Regions from separate parts of the Comamonas sp. C24C genome, predicted to be linked through region 2. Evidence: predicted binding sites of a transcription regulator. Region 2 holds the regulator's gene; each other region holds the start of a gene.
What was found. Region 2 encodes sigma-54, which starts transcription at its own class of promoters, with help from an activator protein. Its sites were predicted from a motif close to TGGCANGNAANCTGCTTT; they were not measured.
Positions count from the first base shown of each region.

Region 1: the regulator sigma-54 is predicted to act here: its motif matches at 1,754-1,771, upstream of hmpA (NO-inducible flavohemoprotein).
Region 3: the regulator sigma-54 is predicted to act here: its motif matches at 5,950-5,967, upstream of ACLBXN_RS16970 (ammonium transporter).

Region 1 is NZ_JBKFBC010000005.1:176,478-183,469, forward strand. Features, by position in the region: gene ACLBXN_RS11480 (FKBP-type peptidyl-prolyl cis-trans isomerase) at 1-73, shown strand, start outside; gene norR (nitric oxide reductase transcriptional regulator NorR) at 74-1,660, opposite strand; gene hmpA (NO-inducible flavohemoprotein) at 1,820-3,004, shown strand; gene ACLBXN_RS11495 (DUF3297 family protein) at 3,359-3,604, opposite strand; gene ACLBXN_RS11500 (DUF445 domain-containing protein) at 3,757-5,082, shown strand; gene ACLBXN_RS11505 (ligand-gated channel protein) at 5,443-6,992, shown strand, end outside.
Region 2 is NZ_JBKFBC010000005.1:16,587-23,578, reverse strand. Features, by position in the region: gene ACLBXN_RS10685 (YfaP family protein) at 1-115, shown strand, start outside; gene ACLBXN_RS10680 (RNA polymerase factor sigma-54) at 197-1,798, opposite strand; gene lptB (LPS export ABC transporter ATP-binding protein) at 1,944-2,726, opposite strand; gene lptA (lipopolysaccharide transport periplasmic protein LptA) at 2,723-3,379, opposite strand; gene ACLBXN_RS10665 (thiol:disulfide interchange protein DsbA/DsbL) at 3,511-4,161, opposite strand; gene ACLBXN_RS10660 (SPOR domain-containing protein) at 4,317-5,018, opposite strand; gene argS (arginine--tRNA ligase) at 5,116-6,825, opposite strand.
Region 3 is NZ_JBKFBC010000009.1:101,792-108,783, forward strand. Features, by position in the region: gene ACLBXN_RS16950 (DUF2868 domain-containing protein) at 1-1,355, opposite strand, end outside; gene trpB (tryptophan synthase subunit beta) at 1,541-2,743, shown strand; gene ACLBXN_RS16960 (glycerophosphodiester phosphodiesterase family protein) at 2,875-4,239, shown strand; gene ACLBXN_RS16965 (hypothetical protein) at 4,334-4,654, opposite strand; gene ACLBXN_RS16970 (ammonium transporter) at 4,681-5,913, opposite strand; gene cls (cardiolipin synthase) at 6,123-6,992, shown strand, end outside.

The sequences.
Region 1 (6,992 bases), 160 kb from region 2:
CGCGGGCCGTGCCGTACCGCCCAATGCCACGCTGAACTTCGACGTGGAGCTGCTGGGCATCCAGGGCCGCTGATCAAGGCCTGTCTATCTCCAGCCGCTTGGCCAGGCGCTGCAGATTGGCGCGATCGAGCTGCAGCTCGCGCGCTGCAGCGGCCCAGCTGCCCCGGTGGCGGGCCAGGCTGGCGCTGACCAGCTGGCGCTCATAGGCGCTGACGGCGGCGCGCAGGCCGGCCTCGGGCGCCGCTGCCGGTGTGGCCGGGTCGCTGGCGGCTGCAGTCTGTTCGGTGGCAGCTGCCTCGGTCCGCTCCCAGAGATCGGCAACCCCCAGCGTCACGATGCGCAACCTGGCACCGGCGCGGCTGGCGCTGCCATCATGGCGGCTCAGGGCCCTGAGCACGGCACGGCTGATGCAGTGCTCAAGCTCGCGCACATTGCCGGGCCAGCCGCGATTGAGCAAGGCTGCCTGTGCGGCCGCATCCAGGCGCAGGCCGCCCAGCCTGAGCCTGGAGCGGTTCTCCTCGAGGAAATAGCCCGCCAGCTGCAGCACATCGCTGTCGCGCTCGCGCAGCGGCGGCACGTTGAGCGGATAGACGTTGAGGCGGTGATAGAAGTCCGCGCGCATGCGCCCGGCGCCGACTTCCGCAGCCAAGTCGCGGTTGGTTGCGGCGATCACGCGCACATCCACATGATGCTCCCGGTCCGAACCCAGGCGCTGCAGCTGGCCGCTTTGCAGCACGCGCAGCAGCTTGGCCTGCACGGGCAGCGAGAGTTCGCCGACCTCGTCCAGAAACAGCGTGCCCTGATGCGCCTGCTCGAACTTGCCGCTGCGCTCGCTCAGCGCTCCCGTGAAGGCACCGCGCACATGGCCGAACAGCTCGCTCTCGACCAGGTTGTCGGGCAGGGCCGCGCAGTTGATGCTGATCATGGGCTTGCCGGCCCGGCCCGACTGCGCATGCACGGCCTGGGCCACCAGTTCCTTGCCGGTGCCGGTTTCGCCGGTGATGAGTACGCACAGATCGCTGGCGGCGACCAGGGCAATGTCTTTCTGCAGCTGGCGCATGACGGGGCTTGCGCCCTGCAGTCCGCGCTCCGGCGGCGCGGCTGGACTAGTCGAGCCGGTGGCACCGCGCGCGAGTTGCGACAGCTGCTGCACGCGCTCGGCAGTGGCCACGGTGGCTGCAGCCAGATTGCTGAAGGCCTGCAGCATGGCCAGCGCCGCAGGGTCGGCAAAGCGGCCCGGCTCCATTGCGTCCAGCGTCAGCAGGCCCCAGGGCAGGCCGCCCAGCTGCAGCACGCAGCCCATGCAGTCATGCACATGCAGCTCGTTGATGGCCTGGCCCTTGTGCGCTACCAGCCCGTCATAGGGGTCGGGCAGGGGGCTGTCGGGCTCGAAGCGCATGGCCTGGCCGGCCGCCAGCAACTGGGCAAAGCGCGGGTGCTCGGCCAGGCGAAAGCGTCTGCCCAGCGTGTCCGGCATCAGGCCGTCGATCGCCATGGGGCGCAGCCATTCGCCTTCCAGCTTCAGCAGGGCGACGGCATCGGCGGGCAGCAGATTGCGCAGCGCGGCCAGCAGGCGGCGCAGGCGTTCGCGCTCGGGCAGGTCCTGGGCCAGATCGGCGATCAGCGGGCTGACAGCGTTGAGAATGTGGGAGGTTGTCATAACGACAGCGTTTGGTGTCAATAAGACATCAATTGAGCAATGTCATATTGACGCATATTTCCGCAAGCCATTGTTTTGCAGTGGTATTGAGGCTGGCACGCTGCTTGCACTCACTGGTACAAGCCTTGCAGCTGGCAAGGCAGCAACCAGGAGATTTGCATGCTTACCGAACGTCAACGCGAGATCGTCAAGGCCACCGTGCCGCTGCTGGAAACCGGCGGCGAGGCGCTGATCACGCATTTCTACCAGACCATGCTGGGCGAATACCCCGAGGTGCGCCCGCTGTTCAACCAGGCGCACCAGCAAAGCGGTGCCCAGCCGCGTGCTCTGGCGCACAGCGTGCTGATGTATGCCAAGAACATCGACCGCCTGGAAAACCTGGGCAATCTGCCCGCGCAAATCATCAACAAGCATGTGGCGCTGCAGGTGCAGGCCGAGCATTACCCCATCGTGGGTGCCTGCCTGCTGCGTGCCATTCGCGAAGTGCTGGGCGCCGAGATTGCCACGGACGAGGTGATCGCAGCCTGGGCGGCGGCCTATCAACAGCTGGCCGATATCCTGATCGCGGCCGAGCGCAGCGTGTACGAGCAGACGGCGGCAGCCGAAGGCGGCTGGCGCGGTGCGCGCGCCTTCAAGCTGGTGCGCAAAGAGGCCGAAAGCGCTGAGATCACGTCCTTCTATCTGGAACCCGTGGACGGCGGCGCGGTGATTGCCCACCAGCCCGGCCAGTACATCGGCCTGCGCGTGGTGGTCGACGGCCTGGAGCAGCGCCGCAACTATTCGCTGTCGGCACCTGCCAACGGCAGGAGCTATCGCATCAGCGTCAAGCGCGAGGCCGGCGGCAAGGTCTCCAACCATCTGCACGACCAGCTACAAGTGGGCGACACGCTGGAGCTGTTCCCGCCCGCTGGCCATTTCACCTTGCAGGCCGGCGCCAGGCCCCTGGTGCTGATCAGCGGCGGAGTAGGCATCACGCCCACGCTGCCCATGCTGCAGGCGGCGCTGCCCACGGGTCGCGAGATCACCTTCATCCACTGCGCGCGCGATCGCGGCGTGCATGCCTTTCGCGAGAAGATCGACGCGCTGGCCAGCCGCCACGAGCAGCTCACGCGCCGCTATTGCTACGACCAGGCGGACGCGGGCGACGAGGTCGATGCCCAGGGCCTGCTGAGCACCGAGCGACTGGCCCAGTGGCTGCCCGAGTCGCGCGATGCCGATGTCTACTTCCTGGGCCCGCGCGGCTTCATGCGCAGCGTCAAGCAGTCGCTGCGCGAGCTGGGCGTGCCCGACGCCCAGGTGCATTACGAGTTCTTCGGTCCGGCGGAAGCGCTGACTACCCCCTGAGCGGCTTTGCCGCTTCCCCCTCTCTCTACGCGCTGCGCGCTAGGGGAGGGGGACGACACCGTCGCTGCGGGGCGGCCCTTGCTCGGTGTCCCTCGCTTTGGGGCGCGCCGGTTTTGAGCGCTGTGACCTGCAAACAAATGGATGCTCATTAAAAAAGAGCTTCTTGCGCTTGATATACAAGAGTTTCAAGGTGTTTTTTCATTGAAAATCATATGTAGAAAGTGCAAGCAGCTCTTTTATTTGATAGCTGACTCGTGAACCGTGCGCGGCCCAGGCCGGAGGCAGCGAGCAAGGGCCGCCCCGCAGCGAGGCTGCCGTCCCCCTCGGGGGGAAGCCGCGTAGCGGCTCAGGGGGTTATCGGTAATACGCTTCGACCGTGCCCTTGAGCTTGATCAGCAGGGGCTTGCCCTTGCGGTCCAGGGTCTTGCCGGCGGGCACCTTGACCCAGCCTTCGCTGACGCAGTATTCCTCGACGTCAAAGCGATCCTTGCCGTTGAAGCGGATGCCGATGTCGTGCTCGAACACGGAGGCCACATGGTGGGGGCTGCGAGGGTCAACGGACAGACGGTCGGGCAGTTCGGGGCGGGTGGCTTCGGTCATGATTTCTCGAGAGTCAGGGAATACAGGAGCGCTATTTTCGGTGCAATTGCAAAAGCCTGCCGCCTGTCGCTGCAATGGCGCAGCGCAGGCCATGCGCGGCCATCGGGGCCGAAGGCATAGGCGTGGCGGCCCGACTCGCCTATGCTTGCGCCATGCTCACCGAAGAACAACGCCTGTCCCTGCAGCGCGCCAAGCGGCTGCCGCTGATTTTGCTGCTGCTGGTGACGGCCGGCTTCATCGCCACGGCGCTGGCGGGCTCGCGCTGGGGACTGGAGGGCCAGGCTGTGCCGCTGTGGCTGGTGTGCCTGCGGGCCATCTGCGAGGCCGCCATGGTGGGGGCACTGGCCGACTGGTTTGCGGTCTCTGCGCTGTTTCGCCATATTCCGCTGCCGCTGGTGGGGCGGCACACGGCCATCATCCCGCGCAACAAGGATCGCATAGGGAACAACCTGGCCACGTTCGTGCGCGACAAGTTTCTCGACGCACCCTCGCTGGTGGCGCTGATCGAGCGCAACAATCCGGCCCAGGCGCTGGCGGACTGGCTGACGGCTCCCGCCAACAGCCAGCTGCTGGGCAAGCAGGTGGCGCGGCTGGCACTGGCCGCGCTGGAGATGGTGCAGGACAAGCAGGTCGAGAAGTTTCTGACCCAGTCGCTCAAGGCCGTGATGCAGCATGTGGATCTGTCGCGTGCGGCGGCCTCGCTGCTGTCGGGGCTGACGGCGGGCGGGCGCCACCAGGAGGTGCTCGACGATGTGCTGGCGCGCATCAGCCGCGTGCTGCGCCAGGAGCAGACGCATGTGATGATCGCGCAGACCATCGTGGTCTGGCTCAAGCGCGAGCACCCGATCAAGGAAAAAATGCTGCCCACGGACTGGCTCAGCGACAAGGGCGCCAGCGTGATTGCCAGCGCTCTCGACAGCTTGCTGCAGGACGTGGCCCAGAACCCCGGCCACCGTTTGCGCCAGGCCTTCGACAACTCGATACAGCGCCTGATCGACGGTCTGCAGAACGACCCCGTCTACGCCGAGCGTGTGGAAAAGCTGCGCAACTATCTGCTGCATGACGAGAAGCTGGCCGTCTACCTGCGCGAGCTATGGGCCGGCTGGCGCGCCCGGCTGGAGCGCGATCTGGCCGACGAGAATTCGGCCATGGCGCGCCGCGCCGCCGTGATGGGGCGCTGGTTGGGCCAGGCGCTGGCGCATGACGAGGCACTGCGCAGTTCCATGAACGAGCGCCTCAAGCGCTGGGCGACGACGCTGGCGCCCGATGTCTCGCAGTTCATCGCCCGCCATATTGCCGACACGGTGCAGCGCTGGGATGCCGAGCAGCTGGCCACGCTGATCGAGGCGCATATCGGCAAGGACCTGCAGTACATACGCATCAACGGCACGCTGGTGGGCGGGGCCATCGGCTTGCTGCTGTTTCTGATCTCGCATGCCGCTGCCCTGTGGCGCAGCATGCTGGCCTGGCTGGGCTAAGGCCTTTTCACGGCCAGACCGCACATGCCGCTGCCGGGCGATGCCGGTTTGAGGTCATGCCAAAGTACTTAACAGTAAAAATTCTTTGGAAGGCCTGTTGGTTGCGGTTACAATGAGAATTATTCGCAACAAGAAGACCTTGCTGCAATCTTTGACTCAGCCAGGCATGCCCATCGAATGGCCGCATGCCGCCATGCCCCGCCGCATGGTTCAGCCAGGACGATCTCATGCGCAGATCGTGATTGCCTTCTTCATCACTCCAACAGCGCGAATGCTTCGCTGACCGGCACCTGCTTTCCGTGGCCCTGACCATGGGGCGCAGCCTTGCCTGGTCGATGTGCCTTTTTTTCCGAACTCATCATGCAAATTCATGCAGCCGCTGCTGCAGGCTTCGCCACGGCCTGCGCCTCTTCATCTTCCCGTCCTCTGATCACCGTCCGCCGGTCGCTGCGCCCCATGCTGGGCATGGCGCTGGCGGCTGCCGGCCTGCTGACCCACGGGCTGACCGCGGCGCAGGAAAAATCGCTGGAGACGGTGGTGGTGACGGCCTCGGGCTTCGAGCAGGAGATCAAGGATGCGCCGGCATCGATTTCCGTCATCACGCGCGAAGAACTGGAAAAAGGCAGCTACAACAATCTGCATGATGCGCTGCGCGATGTGCCCGGCGTGAATCTGGTGCCTTCGGACAACAATTCCAACGACATCAGCCTGCGTGGCATGGGCGTGAACTACACCCTGATCCTGGTGGACGGCAAGCGCACCAATACCCGCGAAACCCAGGCCAACGGCTCCACCGGCACCGACCAGAGCTGGGTGCCGCCGCTGGAGGCGATCGAGCGCATCGAGGTGGTGCGCGGCCCCATGTCCTCGCTCTACGGCTCGGACGCCATGGGCGGCGTGATCAACATCATCACGCGTAAGGTGGCCAAGGAGTGGATGGGCTCCATCCGCACCGAAGCCACGCTGCAGGAGCGCTCGTCCTCGGGCAATATCTACCAGAGCAATTTCTATCTGTCCGGCCCCATACAGACCGATCTGCTGGGTCTGAGCATCTATGGCAACTACAACAAGCGCGGCGAGGACAACATCCTCAACGGCTACAACGACTACGACAACCGCGCGCTCAACGTCAAGCTGGCGCTGACGCCCAACAAGGACCACGACATCATTGCCGAGCTGGGCACCGGCAAGCAGCACTACACCTCGACGCCGGGCAAGACGCTGGCGGCCACGGCTGCACTCAGCGACCGCAAGTTCGAGCGCGACAACTTCTCGCTGCAGCACAAGGGACGCTGGGGCTGGGCATCTTCGGACACCTATCTGCAGCAGGAGAAGACGCGCAATCTGTCGCGCGACATGACCATCAAGAACACGGTCTTCAACAGCAGCTGGGTGGCGCCGCTGGGGGCCAGCCATCTGATGACCACGGGCGTGAGCTACAACGAGCAGGACCTGACGGACACCACCACCAACACCTTGCCCAATGCCAGCCGCACCAGCATCAACCGCAGCCAGTGGGCCGTGTTTGCCGAGGACGAATGGCGTCTGCACAAGGACTTCGCACTGACCGGCGGCCTGCGCTACGACCATGACAGCCAGGCCGGCGGCCAGGTCAGCCCGCGCCTGTATGGCGTGTGGAATCTGGCCCCGCAGTGGACGGTCAAGGGCGGTGTCTCCACGGGCTTTCGTGCGCCGTCGCTGCGTCAGACCGTGGGTGACTGGGGCCAGAGCAGCCGTGGCGGCAACATCTACGGCAACCCCGATCTGAAGCCCGAAACCTCGCTGACCAAGGAAATCGGCGTGCTCTACGACAGCGGCGCAGGCACCACGGCAGGGCTGACGGTGTTCGACAACGAGTTCGAGGACAAGATCACCCGCGTGGCCTGCCCCAGCTGCGGCCCGCTCAACAG
Region 2 (6,992 bases):
CAAGTCGGTCACCCTGGGCGCAGCCACCGGCGACAACCCGGTCTACGCCATGTTCAATGTCGTGGTGAGCAAGAACGCCCAGAACGGCAAGTACTCCGCAACCCTCACCCCCTGAGCGACGACGCACATCCAGCCCGAGGCAAACGGTCTTCACCAGGCCGCTTGCCTTTTTTGCTCCTAGCCGCGCGGCGATTCGCTACAGCGCCTTGCGCAGCGTGGTCGTGGGTATCTTGAGCTGCTCGCGGTATTTGGCGACGGTGCGGCGCGCACACTCAATGCCCTGCTCCTTGAGCATGTCGGCCAGCTTGGCGTCTGACAGCGGCTTTCTGGCATCTTCGGCATCGACAAACTGTTTGATCAGCGCACGCACGGCCGTGCTGGAGGCACTGCCGCCGGTTTCCGTGCCCAGGCCCGAACCGAAGAAATACTTGAGTTCGAAAGTACCTTGGGGCGTGGCCATGTACTTGGCCGTGGTCACGCGGCTGATGGTGGATTCGTGCAGGCCCAGCGTGTCGGCGATATCGCGCAGCACCAGCGGGCGCATGGCCAGCTCGCCATGCACAAAGAAGTTCTTCTGCCGCTCCACGATGGCTTCGGAAACACGCAAGATGGTGTCGAAGCGCTGCTGGATGTTCTTGATGAACCAGCGCGCCTCCTGCAGCTGCTGTTGCAGCGCCGCATGACCGTCACTGTTCTTGTGGCGACGCAGCACTCCGGCATAGATGTCGTGCACGCGCAGACGCGGCATGACCTCGGGATTGAGTTGCACGGAAAAGTCCGCCCGGCCCGAGCCGGAGCGCACCGGGCGCACGATGACATCGGGCACCACGATATGGCGCTCCACGTCCACAAAGCGCCGCCCCGGACGCGGCTCCAGTCTGGCGATCAGGGCCATGGCCTCGCGCAGCTGTTCCTCGCGCGCGCCGCACAGGCTGGTGAGCTTGCGCAGATCGCGCCGCGCCAGCAAGTCCATGGGCTGGGCACAGATGGCCTGCGCCAGCAGCAGCCGGCTCATATGCGCCTCGGTCGTACCCTCGTCCTCGGCCGTGCGGATCAGATCGCGCAGCTGCAGTTGCAGGCACTCGGCCAGATCGCGCGCGCCTACGCCCACCGGCTCCAGGCTTTGCAGCAGCTTCAGCGCAATGGCAAAGTGCTGCTCCAGCTCCTCGCGCTCTTCCAGGTCGTCGCCGGCCAGACTCTGCGCCAGCTCCTGCAGGGAATCCTCGAGATAGCCGTCGTCGCTGAGCGACTCGATGAGAAAGCGCAGCGCCGCCGTGTCTGCCGCGCCCAGATGCAGGCTCAGTGCCTGACGATGGAGAAAGTCGGTCAGGCTCTGGTGCTCGCGCGCCAGATCGATGGCATCGGTTTCGTCATCGCCGTCGCGGTTACGTGTGGAGCTGCTGGCCGAGGGCGTATCCCACTCGCTGCTGGATTCACCGCCCCATTCCCCGTCCTGGCCGTCCATGCCGTCGGCCTCCCAGTTCAGCGTTTCCGGGGTTTCGGGGCTCGGCGTTTCCGCTACTGTTTCAGTAGCTAATTGCGCTTGTGATGCCTCTTTTTCAGAATGAATACTATCTGAAACACTGTATTCACTGGCGCTAGCAGCTACATCTACAGGAGCATCTCCCGCAGTTTCGGCCTCATCGCCCGCACGCTCCAGAAAAGGGTTGTCGACCAGCATCTGCTCGACTTCCTGCGCCAGCTCCAGAGTGGAGAGCTGCAGCAGCTGAATCGATTGCTGCAGCTGCGGCGTCAGCGATAAATGCTGCGAAACGCGTAGCGAGAGACCTGGCTTCATCGAGGCGCGGCTCCCAGACAATCATTGCAAACGCGCGCAGTGCTATGGGTTTGCCGCCGGGCCGCCCCAAGGCAAACCCCGGCGCAGCCGGTCAGGGCCCCTTCCGGGGGCAGCGACCACACAAAGTGAGGGAGCGTGGGGGTCATCACATCCTGAAATGTTCGCCCAGATAGACGCGGCGCACATCGGCGTTCTCCACGATCTCCTCGGGCGTGCCTTCGGCCAGCACATGGCCGTCGCTGATGATGAAAGCGTGGTCGCAGATGCCCAGCGTCTCGCGCACGTTGTGGTCGGTAATCAGCACGCCGATGCCGCGCTCCTTGAGGAAGCCGATGATGCGCTGGATCTCGATCACCGCAATCGGGTCGATACCGGCAAACGGCTCGTCAAGCAGGATGAAGCGCGGCTGCGTGGCCAGGGCACGCGCGATTTCCACGCGCCGGCGTTCGCCGCCGGACAGCGCCAGCGCCGGTGACTGGCGCAGATGCTCGACGCGCAGCTCCTGCAGCAGGCCGGTGAGGCGCTTTTCGATCTCGTCGCGTGTCAGAGCCTTGCCCTGCTCGTCCTTTTGCAGCTCCAGCACGGCGCGCACATTGTCTTCCACGCTGAGCTTGCGGAAGATGGAGGCTTCCTGGGGCAGATAGGACAGGCCCAAGCGCGAACGCTGGTGAATCGGCATGCCGCCCACCGGCTGGCCGTCGATGAAGATCTCGCCACCGTCGCTGCGCACCAGGCCCACGATCATGTAGAACGATGTGGTCTTGCCCGCACCGTTGGGGCCGAGCAGACCGACCACCTCGCCTTTTTGCACGGACAGCGACACATCCTTGACCACTTTGCGGCTGCCATAGGACTTGGCCAGATGCTTGGCCTCCAGGCGGCTGTCGGACTCGCCGCTGCGGCTGCTGGAGAAGGTCGGATCGCTCATTTCTTCTCGTCGGCTTTCTCGCCGCCCAGCGTCATGCTCGGGCGCAGCTGGGTGGCAGGTGTGGCGGGCTTGGGCTGTGCGCCCGGCGTACCGTCCTTGGGCGCCATGATGGCGCGCACGCGACCGCCCTGACCCACGGAGGAGCTAGGCAGGCCGCCGCTAGTCTTCTGACCATCGACGGTATAGACGTCGGTGATGTTGTTGTAGACGATGATGGAGCCCGTGACCTGGTCGCTGAGCTGGCCGCCACGGTAGCGGCGCATCTCGCCACGGCGGATGAACTTGACGATATCGGCCTTGCCGTCGTATTCGATGACTTCGCCTTCGCCTTCGATGAACTCTTCGGGCTGGCCGGCCACGGTGTCGCGCTTCTGACGGAAGAAGGCACGCTTGCCGGGCTCGGCCTTGATCACCCCGTACTGATAGCCCTCGGCATCCTGACGCACATCAAGCTGGGCGCCGCGCAGAACGATGGAACCCTTGGTCATCACCACATTGCCGGTGAAGACGCTGGTCTGCTGCAGCTCGTCGTGACGCAGCGCATCCGCCTCGATATTCATGGGCTTGGCGCTGTCGGCCTTTTCGGCATGGACAATGCCGGTCGCTGCTGCCAGGGCGCAGGCCAGCGCAAGAGGTAGGAGTGTTTTTTTCATGGAAGGCACGTTTCTTGCATCCATTGTAGTCATTCCCTTTTTGCAACTTGCGTAAAAAACCACCCACAAAAAAGCCCGCGCTACGGCGGGCTTGCTGGGCATCAAACGTCGTTGGCGTCCGAAACCTTGCGTCAGGCCTTGCGGCTGGAGGCGATCAGCGCATTGACCACGCGCAGCACATTGTCCATATTGCCGGCCTTGGTGCCGTCCGTGTAATAGCGGCCGGCCACGCCCATGGCGGGCACGCCTTCCACGTCGTACTCGTTTTGCAGCTGGGTGGCCTTGCGCACCTGGTTGGCCACAGTGAAGGAGTTGTAGACCTCCTTGAACTTGGCCAGATCCACGCCCTGCTTGCCGATCCAGTCAAAGATGGCCTCATCGTTCTTGAGCGGGTTGCGGTCCACGTGAATGGTACGGAACACCTTGGCGTTCAGCTGGGGCAGCAGGTTCATGCCTTCCAGTGCGTAGTACAGCTTTTGCTGGGGCACGAAAGAGGCATTGAAGGCCACGGGCACCTGGCGCACCACCACATCGGCGGGCTGGGTCTTGGCCCAGGCTTCGAACTGGGGCTCGAAGGCATTGCAATGCGGGCAGCTGTACCAGAAGAACTCGATCACCTCGACCTTGCCGGCCGGCGCGCTCACGCTGGCGGGCTTGCCCAGCTTGATGTAGTCCTTGCCTTCCCGGGGCGCAGCACCCTGGGCCCAGCTGGAGGATGTGCCCAGAGTCAGGGCACCGGCGGCGGCTGCCGAGGCAGCCAGAGAGAATTCGCGACGTTTCATCTAAACAAACTCCTGTATCAGGTCTGCAGTATCAGAGCCCAGCGGCCCCAAAAAGTTCAGCAAAGTCCTAAATCTCGCACCCGCTGTCCGGGACGCCTCGGGCCGCTGCCCGAGGGCTCCACAGACAGAGGCTGCACAACGCCTCGCAGGGCCGATTATCGCGCCGCACGCACCAGGGTCGAGTCCACGCCCGCGCCGTCGAGCTTGCCCTTGAGCTGCTCGGCGTCGTCACGCTTGCTGAACGGCCCCACGCGCACACGGAAAACGGTGATGCCGTTTTGCTCACGCTCGCTGATGCGCGACTCCCAGCCCAGCATGGCCAGCTTGGCACGCTGCGCTTCCGCTTCGCTCTGGCCGCGGAAAGCGCCTGCCTGCACAAAGTAGTTGAATGCCGAGTCCGAGGACGATGCGGCCTGGGCCGCCTTTTCCTTGTCTGCACGCGCCTTTTCAGCCTTGTCGGCCGCTGCGGAGCGTTCCTTGACCAGATCACCCAGCGGATCGCCCGATCCGGGCTTGGCCGTCTTGTCCGGCGTGGCGGGTGCCGGCGGGGTGGTGACTCCGCCGGTTGCGGTGGGCTGCACGGCAGGCGTGGGCGGTGTCACCGTCACATCGCTGGGCGGGACGGGCGGCGTCACCGGCGCCGGTGCGGGCTGGCGGCTTTGCAACGGTGCGTTGGGGTCCCAGTTCTTGTTGCGTTCGGCCTCAGCCGCATCGCGCTGAGTGTTGTTGCCACCCTTGTTGAGGAAGGGCACCGGTACCTTGGTCACATAGATGGCCACGGCCAGTGCCGCAGCCAGACCGATGACCATGCCAAAGATAAGCCCCAGGATGGTTCCACCGCGTTGCTGGTTCTTCATATCAGTCGCTTAACGCTTTCTGCTTCGATTGTTCCGTTCTCAGATCCATCGCCCCCGCTGCACAACCGTCAGGGGAGCGATGGCCAGAAAACCGGGATTACATGCGCTCGGGCGCGCTCACGCCCAGCACCGCCAGACCATTGTGCAATACCTGGGCCGTGGCAGCGACCAGGGCCAGACGTGCGAGCTTGACCTTTTCGTCGTCCACCAGAATGCGCTCGGCATCGTAGTAGCTGTGATAGCTGGAGGCCAGATCGCGCAGGTAGAAGGTCACGTCGTGCGGCGCGTTGCCTTCGGCAGCAGCGGTCAGCATCTCGGGGTACTTGGCCAGCAGCAGCATCAGGGCCTGGGCCTGCGGGCCTTCCAGTGCGGACAGGTCCACGTCCTTGAGCGCGGGCACGCCAGCGCCGCCGGCTTCCTGCCAGGCGCGCAGCACGGACTGGATACGCGCATGGGCGTACTGCACGTAGTACACGGGGTTGTCGTTGTTCTGGGCCACGGCCAGATCCACGTCGAAGGTGTATTCGGTGTCGGGCTTGCGCGAGAGCAGGAAGAAGCGCACCGCGTCCTTGCTGGTCCACTCGATCAGATCGCGCAGCGTAACGTAGGAGCCGGCGCGCTTGCTGATCTTGACCTCTTCGCCGTTGCGCACCACGCGCACCATGGTGTGCAGCACGTAGTCGGGGTAGCCCTCGGGGATGCCTACATCGGCAGCCTGCAGGCCGGCGCGCACGCGTGCGATGGTGCCATGGTGGTCCGTGCCCTGGATATTCACCACCTTGGTGAAGCCGCGCTTGAACTTCTGGATGTGATAGGCCACATCGGGGACAAAGTAGGTGTAGCCGCCGTCGGTCTTGCGCATCACGCGGTCTTTGTCGTCGCCGTAGTCGGTGGACTTGAGCCACAGCGCGCCGTCCTGCTCATAGGTCTTGCCGTTGGCGATCAGGCGGTTGACCGTTGCCTCGACATGACCGTTTTCATAGAGGCTGGACTCCAGGTAGTACTCGTCGAACTTCAGGTTGAACGCCTGCAGGTCCTTGTCCTGTTCATTGCGCAGGTAGGCCACGGCGAACTGACGAATATTGTCGTAATCCTCGACATCACCGTTGGCAGTGAACTCGCGGTCATCGGCCTTAATGGTTTCCTTGGCCAGGAAAGCCTTGGCGATGTCGGCAATGTAGTCGCCGTTGTAGAAATTCTTGGCCAGCGGGTTGTCGCTGTCGGTGGGCCAGCATTCGTCACCGGGCTTGAAGCCCTTGGCGCGCAGCTGGGTGCTCTTGGTCAGGGTGTCGATCTGCACGCCCGCGTCGTTGTAATAGAACTCGCGGTGAACTTTCCAGCCCTGGGTGGAATACAGGTTGCTGATCGCATCGCCGATAGCTGCCTGGCGGCCATGGCCCACATGCAGAGGGCCGGTGGGGTTGGCGGAAACGAACTCGACCAGGATGTTCTCACCGCGATCGGCCTGGTAGCCGAACTTCTCGGCCTGCGCCAGCACTTCGCGCACCACCTCCTGCTTGGCAGCAGGCTTGAGGCGAATGTTGAGAAAGCCCGGGCCTGCAATTTCAATCGCATCCACCCACTGCTGGAAGGCGGCAGTAGCCTCCAGCGCGGTCTTGAGCTGCTCGCCCAGGGCGCGGGGGTTGGCCTTCAGAGGCTTGGCCAGCTGCATGGCCGCCGTGCAGGCGAAGTCGCCATGGGCTGCCACTTTGGGGTTTTCAAACGCAGCGCGTGCGCCGGCGCCGGGCGAGAGTGTTTCGAGCTCAGCAGCCAGGGCTGCGAGCAATTCCTGTTTGACGGAGAGCATCGCGGGATTTTACGTGCCGGATTCAAGTCCTGCCGAATCGCTGGCGCCACACCCCTGTTCCAGGGCCGGTTCACGCGCTCGTGCACCGAATCCAGATCCGCATCGCCCCTGCCGCCAGCAGCAGACAGGAGATGCAAGGCGGCTTGCCTGCCCATGCCCTGCCAGCA
Region 3 (6,992 bases), on a different contig from region 2:
TGCACGCGCGCCGGGGCACCGCTGTTGCGCGCACGAAAGTCCGCCGCCCATAGCCACACATCGGTCTGCGCGCCCCAGCGGTTCAGTACCTGCGCCAGCAGCACGCCGTGGATTTCCGCCTCGGGCGTAGCGGCCAGGTTGAGCAACAGCACCTGCTGTGCGTCAACGACCGCAGCGTCCGGCAAGGGCGATCCATAGGCCAGCACCGGCAGCAGCGCAAGCTGCGCCCCAGCGCCGTAGCTCTGCGCCACATGGTTGCGCAGGGCGGCTTCGCGCTCGGGCGTGATGTCCAGGCTGTAGGGCTGCACCAGCAGCGCCGTGGCGCGCCCCGCCCAGTCACGCTGCAGCTTCTGGAAATAAGGCTGCTGCAGCGGCAAGGTCAGATGCTGGCTCAACCACCAGACCCTGGCACCCTGCCACAGCGCAAGCAGCAGGCGCGGCACCACCACCATCAAGCCCAGCAACCAGCTGTAGAGCTGCACCCAGCGCGGCCCCGCATCTGCGGCATCACCGGCCGACCAGCCTTGCAGCGCCTGGATCTGGGCCAGACTCCACGGAGCCAGACCCAGCAGATGCTGTACCGGCGCAAACAGCAGATTCAGACAGGTCTGCACGGCGGAGGGCGAGAGAAACGTGCTCTCCCAGCCCACTTGATAAGCCCTGGTCAGGCCGGTCAGCCATAGCGATGCCAGCGCACCCAGCGCCAGCATGGCGGCCCCCAGATGCAGGCACACAAGCCATTGCGCGTGGCGCGGCCGCTGGTTGACCTGCCACCAGTTGCGCTCGAAGTTCAGCGCCATCTTGCGCAGCCCCGTGCCGCGCGAAACACTCCACTTCCTTGCCTGCAGCTTCTGCAGCCAGCCGCCGGGCGCTGCCGCAGCGCCCTGCCCCTGTTCGGGCTCCAGCGGAGCAATCACCGCCTTCTTGTGCCGCACCAGACTGCGCAGCCAGGTCAGCAGCAACAGCGCATAGACCAGCAGATTCCACAGCACGATACCGATCAGGGAGGCAGAGAGCAGGTCCACCCGATGCGGGTCGGTGATCGCATGGCCCGCAAAACCCAGCGCAAACGCCGCAGCCATTACGGCCAGCACCATCCAGCGCGAAATGCCGGCGCGCTGCCGGGCCATCGCGCGTATGTCGGCAGGCAGCTGCGCCGCAGCAATCACGCGTTGCGCCCGCTCATGCAGAAAGCCTTCGAACGCCGCACGGCCGCCGCCCCTGGTCTTGCCCTGGGCATGCAGACACTCCTGCGTGATGGCAGTGCAGCGCTCGGCCGTTGGCAGCGCCTCGTGCGCAGCGGCAGTTTCCAGAGCATGGGCAAAGACAATATCGCGGGCTGAGCTGGCTTTCATGCCCTTATTGTGTTTCAGAGCAAGAGAGGGCGTCGCAAATATCAAAACAATAGCTGTCAGCACATTCTTCGTGGGGGCTGCAGGCATTTCTCACGACTCTTCCATCGGGACTTGCCTGCAAGCGCCCCAAGCCCGCCATGTGCTATGAATGCAGCTTTGCTGCACAACACCCCAGGAGACAAGCCATGACCCAGAACCCCCAAGCCATGCCCGATGCCCAGGGCTTCTTCGGCCCCTATGGCGGCCAGCTCGTGCCACCCGAGCTCAAGCAATGCATGGACGAGATCGCAGCAGCCTATGAAGAGATCGTCAAACGCCAGGATTTCCAGGACGAGCTGGCCGCACTGTTTGCCGACTATGTGGGCCGACCCAGCCCCATCTTTCACGCCAGACGCCTGTCCGATCAGCTGGGCGGCGCGCAGATCCATCTCAAGCGCGAGGATCTGAATCACACGGGGGCGCACAAGATCAACCACTGCCTGGGCGAGGCACTGCTGGCCAAGTTCATGGGCAAGAAAAAAGTCATTGCCGAGACCGGCGCCGGCCAGCATGGCGTAGCCCTGGCCACGGCCTGTGCACTGGTGGGCATTCCCTGCGAGATTCACATGGGCCAGGTGGATATCGAGAAGGAACACCCCAACGTCACCAAGATGCGCATTCTGGGCTGCAATCTGGTGCCCGTCACGCGCGGCGCGGCCACGCTGAAGGAGGCCGTGGACAGCGCCTTCGAGGTCTATCTGCAGGACCCCGTCAACACCATTTACGCGATTGGCTCGGTGGTCGGCCCCCACCCCTTTCCCATGATGGTGCGGGACTTCCAGTCCATCGTCGGTCGCGAGGCACGCGAGCAGTTCCAGACCCGGCACGGCAAGCTGCCCGACCATGTGGCAGCCTGCGTGGGCGGGGGCAGCAATGCCATGGGAATCTTCACGGCCTTCCTGGGTGACGCGTCCGTGCATCTGGTGGGCGTGGAGCCTGCCGGCGAGGGCGTGGACAAGCCCGGTCGCCATGCCGCCACGCTGTCGGTTGGCAAGCCCGGCGAGATTCACGGCATGAAGTGCTATGTGCTGGAGAACGCCGACGGCACGCCGGCCGCCGTGCACAGCATCGCCTCGGGCCTGGACTACCCCGGCGTGGGCCCGCAGCACAGCTATCTCAAGGACATAGGGCGCGTGGACTACCAGTCTGTGGACGATAAGGAATGCCTGAATGCCTTCATGACGCTGTCGCGTGTGGAGGGCATCATCCCGGCACTGGAAAGTGCGCACGCCGTGGCCTGGGCCATGCGCGAAGCGCCAGGGCTCGGCAAGGACCAGCATATTCTGGTCAATCTCTCGGGACGCGGCGACAAGGATGCCGATTACGTCGCCAGGAAGCTGGGGCTGTAACAGCCGTATCCCGCACAGTGCTGCCACCCCGCAGCCCTGTGCTTCGGAGCGTGAAATGCTCTGAGGGCACGGTCACACAACCGTCATCAACAACCGCAAGCATGAGGCGATATCCATCCATGCCTGAAACCATGTCCCATACCCGCCACCCCGTCTTTGCTCTGACCTTGCTTGCCGCCCTTGCCCTGAGCGCCTGTGGCGGTGGAGACGGCCCGACGCCGGCACCTGCGCCGCAGTTTCTGACGCTGGACGGCAAGCAGCCCCAGGTCATCGCCCACCGCGGCTATTCGGGGCTGTACCCCGAGCAGACACAGATGGCGTATGAGAAAGCCATCGATGCCGGTGCCGACATGATCGAGCTGGACATGCACCTGAGCCGCGACTGCCAGCTGGTGGCACGCCACAACGCCTGGCTCAGTGACAGCACCAATATCGCCGAGGTCGCCAAGATCAATGCCTATGTGGCTGGCCGCAAGCGCAACACGCCCGGCGTGCTGGTCAACGTGAAGTACCCGCCCATTGCCGCCAATGGCCCCGCGCAGTACCTGAGCGACCGCATCGATCCGAACAATCAGAAGTCGGTGCTGCAGGCTCTGGTGGTCGATGGCGAGGACCACACCGGCGACTGGTCCATCTCGGACTTCACCCTGCATGAGCTGCGCACGCTGTTTGGCGGCACCACGCTGGACAACCGCGCCGATCGCCCCAGCGAATGGAATGGCAAGCTGCCACTGATCAGCGCACAGGATGTGATCGATATCGCGCTCGCCAAGGGCAAGGCGGCAGGCCGCACGATTGCCGTCTACGCCGAGACCAAGAACCCTTACTGGAACAACCAGCAGGCCATTGCCAACAGCTGCGGAACGGGTGAGCACCCCTTCGAGGACGCCGTGATGGCGCTGCTGGACAGGAACAATCTCAACCGCAAGGAAGCGCCCATCTACATCCAGAGCTTCGACCCCGACAGCCTGAAGTATCTGCGCAAGGCAGGCATGCGGGCCAAGGGAGTGCAGCTGATCGATGGCAACGACTACAACTTCAGGGACGGCTCCGTCGGCTATATCACTGCCGACGAATGGACCTTCATCAGCGGCCGCCCCTATAGCTGGACTCTGGCCGGCGATGCGCGCACCTTCGCGGTCATGCAGACGCCGGCAGGCCTGGCCGAGATCAAGACCTATGCCGACGGCATCGGTCCCTGGAAACCCCAGGTGCTGGCCCATTCCGTCGTTCCCTACAAGGACGGTGCAGGCCTCAAGGACGTCAACGCGCTCAAGGACACCGGCCTGATCGCCAATGCGCACAAGGCCGGTCTGGTGGTGCACAGCTTCACCTTCCGCAGCGAGGCCAGCCGGCTCGCGGGCATCTTCAAGGGCGACCCGCTGCAGGAATATCTGGCTTACTACCGTCTGGGCATTGACGGCGTATTCACCGACTTCACGGCCGATGGCGTGAAGGCCCGCGATGCCTATATTGCCGAGCTGAAAAAGCAATAGGCCAGGCTCGTTGCCGCCGCAGCCTGCGGCGGCGGACTGCCACGGCCCACAGGCATTGTGATCCGTGACGCCAGGCTGTGATCCGGCTTGTGCCTCAGCGCAGCCCGCCGATATAGCGTGCCGAGGTGCGCAGTATCTCGGCGGCCTTGGTGGTGACCGAGCTATCGCTCTGTGCGGTCTCGGCCGGCGCCGCATGCCGAGGCTTGTCGCCGCTCCAGCTGTCCTGCAGGCGCCGGGCCAGGCGCGCCAGCTCTTCGTCCTGTTGCTCTCGCGCATGCTCCAGCGCAAAAGCCACCATGGCCTGTGCATAGGCCTGGTTGCAGGCCATCCATTCGGTATCGGTCACCCGGCCTGTCTTGCGGCGCAACACCACATGCAGATGTGCGGCCACTGCCACTCGCTCGCTGTCCTCCATACACCGCTCCTGTCTTTGATGGATCACTAGTGCTGACGCTCCAGATGCAGGCTGATATCCAGGCCTTCCATTTCCTGCACGGCATCCACCCGCAACGGCATCAGCAGACGGATCAGCACCAACACCCCGGCCGTGGCTGCGGCGCTGTAGGCAGCCACCGCTGCCACGGCAATCAGCTGATTCAGCACCGTGGCGCCTGTGCCCGCGATCAGGGGATCGGCAAACACCGCCGTGAGGATGGAACCGGCAATGCCGCCCACGCCGTGCACGCCGAAGACATCGAGCGAGTCGTCGGCCCCCAGCCGGCGCTTGAGCCAGGTTGCGCCCCAGAAGCAGACAGCGCCCGCAATCAGGCCTATCCACACCGCACTGCCCACCTGCACAAAGCCCGCAGCCGGGGTGATAGCCACCAGTCCGCCCACCATGCCCGAGAGCAGGCCCAACAAGGTCGGTGCGCCGCGCACAAGCCACTCCACCACCATCCATGCCAGTCCCGCGGCCGAGGCCGCCACCAGCGTGACCACAAAGGCCAGCGCTGCACGCCCGTCGGCGGACAGGGCCGATCCGGCGTTGAAGCCGAACCAGCCGAACAGCAGCAACGCCGTGCCCATGGCCGTCCAGCCCAGGCTGTGCGGCTCGAAGGGCTCGGTGCCATAGCCACGCCTGCGCCCCATCATGAAGGCACAGACCAGCGCCGCCACACCCGCGTTCACATGCACCACGGCACCGCCGGCAAAGTCCAGTGCGCCGAGCTGGTTCAGCCAGCCGCCGCTCTCCCACACCCAGTGCGCCACCGGGGCATAGACCACCACGCTCCACAGCGCGGCAAACACCAGCAGGGCCGCAAAGCGCATGCGCTCTACCACGGCCCCCACGATCAGCGAGGTGGTGATGATGGCGAATGCGGCCTGGAACAGGGCATAGGCAGCCTCGGGCAGATGCGGCGCCAGGTGGCTGACCGAGATCACGCTGCGCCGGCCATCAAAGTGCAATGAGGCAAACCAGGCGCGCCCCAGATTGCCAAGCCAGGGAGAATCGGCAGTAAACGCGAGCGAGTAGCCGAGGCCGAACCAGGTCAGGGTCACCACACAGGCCACCGCGAACACGGCCACCATGGTGTTGACCACATTCTTGCGACGCACCAGCCCCGCATAGAACAGGGCGATGCCCGGCAAGGTCATCAGCAAGACCAGCGCCGACGCAACCATGACCCAACCGGTATCTGCCTTGTCGATGGCAGTCAATGGCACCATTTCCATGCACTCCCCCCTGCTTGTTTGCTTTGACAAGAAAAGGAAGCAGGTTCCATGCCAGTGCCATGTCTATCTTCTGTCGCTGCATTACTGATAGCAGTCCGCGCTTTTTCATCAATGAGTTCAAGCTCGTTGCATATGAATCAGGGCTTGCAGCTTGTGCTTGGGCCTGAGCCCGTTATGCTCGACAAGGTCCATCGTTGCTGCACTGATTCATGACCTGGCTGCTGCTGACTCTTCATGTATTGCTGATCACCGGTTTCGGCCTGCGTATCCTGCTGCGCCGGGACATGCGGCCCGACGTGCGCCTGGCCTGGCTCATGGTCATCGTGCTGCTGCCCTATCTGAGCTGCCTGCTGTACTACCTTTTTGGCGAGGTAGCCCTGGGCCGCGTACCAGGCCGCAGAAGACTCAATGTGCGCGAGTTCTGCCAGCCCCACAGCAGCGCCGCTACCGATGCCGACCGCAGCCCGCAGGCACTGCCGACCATTCCCGGTCAATGGCTGCCGGCCTTTCGCTATGCCTCGTCCATCAACGGCTTTGTGCCGCGGCCCGGCCACAGGGCCGAGCTGATGCGCGATGGCGCGCATGCCCGGGCGCAGATGCTGGCCGACATGGATGCCGCACGCCACGAGATCAATGTGCTGTACTACATCTGGCTGGACGACGGCACCGGCACCGATATGGCCCATGCCCTGATACGCGCCGCGCAGCGCGGCGTGACCTGCCGTGCCATGGTCGACGGACTGGGATCGCGCGCACTGACGCGCTCGCCACTGTGGCAGCAGATGCGGCAGGCCGGCGTGCACCTGGCGATTGCCCTGCCCATCAGCAATCTGCTCAAGGTCATGCTGACCAGCCGCATCGACCTGCGCAACCACCGCAAGATCACGCTCATAGACGGCAGGATCAACTATTGCGGCAGCCAGAATTGCGCCGACGAGGGCTTTCACATCAAGGCTCGCTATGCACCCTGGGTGGACATCATGCTGCGCCTGCAGGGACCCGTGGTCATGCAGATGCAGCAGGCCTTTGCCAGCGACTGGGCGCAGTCCGATGCGAGCTTTGCACCACCGGCAATAGAG